DNA from 2 places in the Lactivibrio alcoholicus genome. Region 2 is predicted to be linked to the other one. Evidence: riboswitches for the same ligand, from Rfam matches in the RefSeq annotation. Region 2 holds a riboswitch; the other holds the start of a gene.
What was found. Region 2 has a riboswitch for glycine ahead of ACZ5IU_RS00855 (GrdX family protein). Riboswitches for the same ligand answer to the same signal wherever they lie in the genome.
Positions count from the first base shown of each region.

Region 1: linked by a shared signal. The riboswitch ahead of ACZ5IU_RS10890 (lipoate--protein ligase) and the one ahead of ACZ5IU_RS00855 (GrdX family protein) in region 2 are both predicted to bind glycine.

Region 1 covers NZ_AP042471.1:2,368,644-2,371,095, forward strand. The annotation lists gene ACZ5IU_RS10885 (DUF4198 domain-containing protein) at 1-429, opposite strand, end outside; glycine riboswitch at 725-824, shown strand; gene ACZ5IU_RS10890 (lipoate--protein ligase) at 1,094-2,098, shown strand; gene gcvT (glycine cleavage system aminomethyltransferase GcvT) at 2,130-2,452, shown strand, end outside.
Region 2 covers NZ_AP042471.1:164,804-167,255, reverse strand. The annotation lists gene ACZ5IU_RS00870 (3-oxoacyl-ACP synthase III family protein) at 1-200, opposite strand, end outside; gene ACZ5IU_RS00865 (acyl carrier protein) at 197-421, opposite strand; gene ACZ5IU_RS00860 (acyl carrier protein) at 418-672, opposite strand; glycine riboswitch at 814-928, shown strand; gene ACZ5IU_RS00855 (GrdX family protein) at 988-1,425, shown strand; gene ACZ5IU_RS00850 (thioredoxin family protein) at 1,418-1,735, shown strand; gene ACZ5IU_RS00845 (glycine/sarcosine/betaine reductase component B subunit) at 1,764-2,452, shown strand, end outside.

The sequences.
Region 1 (2,452 bases), 1.3 Mb from region 2:
GGCGAATTTTTCGTATTTGATCGAACTCATGACCTTGAGCCCCTGGGCCTCGAGCTCCTTGCGGGTTCCGCTCTTCGCTCCCTGGTTCGTGCGGCTGTAGGGTTTCACGGGGCGCTTCTCGCAAACGACGAGCGTGGCTCCGTCGTCCGCTACCTTGAAAGACGAGTCGATGCGGAGCTTCGGTTCGTTACCCTTCAGGCCGATCGGTTCGATCGTTCCGTTCCTGAAGACGCCGGCCTTCATGACCGAGACGTCTTCCATTTCCTCCGGAACGACGAATTTGTGCGTGGACTGGATCTCGAGCGCCACTTCGGTTCCCTTCGGAGCCTCCATCTTTTCCGGCTTCAGAATCAGTTCGTGAGCGCCCGCCGCGCCGGCGATCCCCAGAAACGCCGCGACAGCGACCAGGACAATACATTTGCGGTTCATATCCGATTGCCTCCTCGAAAAAACGTTGTGTTCCCTCCGGATACCGGTGAACATTTCTTCCGGATATCGCGACGCACCCTCTCGGGTCCGGACTGCGCCATCCGGACGGATACGCGCGCCGCGGATTTCCGGCGTCTTGGAAACGTCATGCGTTCAGCTGAATACATAACACGAAAATATTAGAACGTAACACGAAAGCTGTCAAGGAACCGTCGTTATGTCGAGGAAGGTGGGAAAGGTAAATGCTTGACAACGAGCCCGTTGCGTTTATACTATCGTCACAATTCAATATCGGATGAACGTCGCACGAGAGACTCCCGGATACGGGAGGCGCCGAAGGGGCAAATTCCCTCAAGGGGACGGAAACTCTCAGGCTGAAGGAATGCGGCGGGACGCTCTTTGGAGTGCATATGGCGCACGACAGAGATTGCGGGGATTCTCCCGCGATTTCTGTCGTGTTTTTTTATTCCCGGGGGAGGGAAGCGAATGCAGCCACGCGTATCTGAGTTCGATCTATACTATCCATTTATAGTGCTTTTTGTAAACCTTCTGCAAATTTTTTGCCAATTAGTGAACGTATTGACTAATGGTATGGACAATGGTATCGTTTTCTCCAGAGGAATAGTGAAATGCTTCTCATGATTCGAGAGAGGGAGGGGAGCGAATGCAGCCGTTCACAAGCGAAATAGTCACATCTCCGTCGTTCGACCCCTGGACGAATCTCGCGCTCGAGGAATACTTGCTCGGCAGGATCCATGACGATTCCATGACCCTCTACCTCTGGCGCAACGAACATACCGTCGTCATCGGACGCAACCAGAACGCGTGGCGCGAGTGCCGGACGGAACTCCTCGAACTCGAGGGTGGCCGTCTCGCCCGACGGCTGTCGGGGGGAGGCGCGGTCTATCACGATCTCGGGAACTGCAACTTCACCTTTCTCGCTTCCCCGCGCTCCTACGACTTCGACAGACAGATCGGCGTCCTCGTGGAGGCGCTGCGCGATCTCGGAATTTCCGCCTCTTTCGGCGGCAGGAACGACATCTTCGTCGAGGGGCGCAAGATCTCCGGAAACGCCTTCTACCGGGGCAGGACGGGGCGCTATCACCACGGAACGATTCTGATGGACGTGGATATGGATCGCCTCACGCGCTACCTCCAGCCCTCGAAGGCGAAACTCGAAGCGAAGGGCGTCGCCTCCGTCCGCTCCCGCGTCGCAAATCTCCGCGAGTTCGTTCCATCCCTGTCCATGGACGACCTGCAGCACGCTCTTCGCACCGCGTTCCACAGGGAGTTCGGCGACGGACCGGAGCGTGACGCCGCGACGTTTCTCGCCGACCCGTCCATGCGCCGTCTGCGCGACACGTACGCGAGCAGGGAGTGGATCTACGGCAGAACTCCCGTTTTCGACGCGGAGATCGGCCGTCGCTTCGACTGGGGGGAACTTCAGATCTGCATGACCGTGGAGCGGGGCGTCATCAAGGAGTGTCGCGTCTTTTCCGACGCGATGGACGCCGACTTCATCGCACGCCTTGCCGAGCTCTTCCCCGGTGCGACGCCCGACGGAGCGTCCCTCGCGGCGCGCGTACGGGACTCGCAAAGCGCGCGTACGACACCAGAAACCGGCGATATTCTCTCTTGGCTCGAATCGGTCGAGAATGGTCTGATCTAGGACAGGAAAGACGTCACAAGGAGGGATCGACATGAGGAGAACACCGTTTTACGAACAGCACCTGGCGTCAGGCGGCAAGATGGTCGATTTCGGCGGATGGGAACTTCCCGTGCAGTACCCGACGGGCATCGTCGAGGAACACCGTCTGGTGCGGAAAGCAGCGGGACTCTTCGACGTCTCCCACATGGGAGAGATCTGGGTGGTCGGCGCGGACGCGGAAGACTGGGTCGACGGCATCGTCACGAACGACGTCAGGTCGATGCACGACGGACAGGTCATCTACGCCCAGATGTGCTACCCGAACGGCGGCGTGGTTGACGACCTTCTGGTCTACCGGTACGGCCCGAAACGGTA
Region 2 (2,452 bases):
CGCGCGGCGGCGACGCAGAGGTCGAGAGACGTCGTCGTTCCCTCCGTGGCGATCCGCCTCTTCTCGACGCCAGTCGTAACGACGACCGATTCGACGTCTTTGCCGTAGAGCGATCTTCCGAATTCGCGGTTGTCGATTTCTCGTTCGGGGACACAGGCCGAAACGCCGAGAACCGAAACCCCCCGGACCGAAGCTCTCATCGGGACTCCTCCGATGCCATCGCGACCATGTCGGAAACGCCCCGGATATCCGCGATTTTTTCAAGCGGCAGGTTGATCCCAAGTTCGTCGAGGGCCATGACAATCTGGAGCATCTTGAGTGATGTCCATTCGGGAACGTCGGTTCTGAGCGTCGTCAATGAAACGGGACATTCGAGAATTTCTCCGACGGTCTTCAGAATGACGGCTTCCGTTTGGTTCATTTCACTCCGCTCGCTTTGAGGGGCGCGTCGGGAAGCGCCAGTGAATAGAGTTCTCCCAGAGTATCGAGGGATGTGAAATGGTCGGGGTCAAGCGAGACTCCGAAAGAGTCTTCAAGGAAAATGATCATGGCGAACCCCGTCATGGAGGACCACGTGTCCGTGACGTCACGGAATCTCGTCTCCGCGGAAAGCGAAGCCGCGTCGACCTCGAGGATTTCGGCGATACCTTCGAAAAAGCGTTCCTGTGTCAAAAAGGATTCCACCTCACTGTCAGCCGCGTACATAACGAACGTGATTATAGCAAATCCGCGACGGGTTCCCGACATTGTCGAACGGTTCACATGTACTTGACGAAAACCCCGCTTCGTGTAGAATTTCAGCTGAATGTCCGGTTGAAAGCCGTAAGAGAGTGCCCGAACGGAAAGTGCGTCCGGGACGCCGAAGGGGCAACGCTTCGTCAGCAAGCGGAGAGCTGAAACTCTCAGGCAAAAGGATTACGGCTGGACGGGTCTCTGGAGCGCCATTGACAGAGATGCTTCAATCGCTGCGAATGAGGAGGCAGTGTATTGAGCAGCCGATGTCTTTTGGTGTCCAATAATGTATCGTATAAGGGCCGTGTCGACGAGATCGATTTCGTCGAAGGCTCTTCGTTTGATGTTCTCATCCGGGTCCGTGATTACGTCCATAAGGGTGCGGAAATTTTGACGCATCCGTTGTGCGGAAACTTGCGCCCCTACCAGCAGCCGTATCGTTCCGTCGTCCTTCGGATCTTTTCCGATCCCCATCCTGTCGACGAATACTCTCTTTCTCTGATCGAAAACGCTCTTGGAATCTATCGGTCGTGTTTCGAACGTCTCGCGCGTGCGGATTCGCTGCCGGACTTCATCGCGTCCGATTACGCCTTTGTCGAGTCCGAACTGATGCGGAGCAGTCTCGAAAGCCTGGGACTCCTGCGTTCCGGTGTGACGATGATTCCGAAAGGAGGTGAACCGACAAATGATTGAACTTACCAAGGACAACTTCGATGCGGAGGTCAAGGAAAGTACGCTCCCGGTGCTCGTCGATTTCTGGGGGCCGAAGTGCGGTCCCTGTATGGCGCTTCTTCCGAACGTCCACAAAATGGCCGAGGAGTACGAAGGAAAGGTGAAATTCACTTCGGTGAACGTTTCCGAAAACCGTCGCGTGGCCATTGCGAACAAAGTCATGGGGCTTCCCACATTTCTTTTCTGGAAGGGAGGTGCCGAGGTCGCGCGCATCAGCGGTCCGGACGTGACCCTCGAAAAGATTCGGGAAAACGTCGAGGCTCTTCTGTAACTGCAGGAGAACAAAGGGGGGAATTGCATTGAAACTTGAACTGCACAAGGTACACGTAACGAAACTCGCGTGGGGAAACAAGACGCACGTCGAAAAGGGCGTTCTTCATGTCAACAAGGAAGAGCTCGTGAAGCTGCTTTCCGCGGACGAGCGTCTCGCCAAGGTTGACATCGCGTTTGCGATGCCCGGCGAAAGTGTCCGAATTCTTCCGGTCAAGGATGTCATCGAACCCCGCTTCAAGCTCGAGGGCTCCGGTCAGGTCTTCCCTGGAATGGTCAGCGACGTCGAAACGGTCGGCGAGGGAAAGACGCTCGTCCTGAAAGGCGCCGCGGTCGTGACGACCGGCCAGATCGTCCGGTTCCAGGAAGGTATCATCGATATGCAGGGACCGGGCGCGGAGTACACGCCGTATTCGAAGACGAACAATGTCGTGCTGGTTCTCGAACCCGTCAAGGATCTCGAGAAGCACGAGCACGAGGCCGCGTGCCGCGTCGCAGGGCTGAAAACCGCGAAGTACCTCGCCGAATGCTGCAAGGACGCGAAGGCCGACGCGGTCGAGAGCTTCGAGTTCGCGAACCTCAAGGACGCGATGCACGCTCATCCCGCGCTTCCGAAGGTCGCGTACCTCTATATGCTTCAGACGCAGGGACTCCTTCACGACACGTGGCTCTACGGCGTTGACGTCAAGAAGATCCTTCCGACGCTGATCAGCCCGAC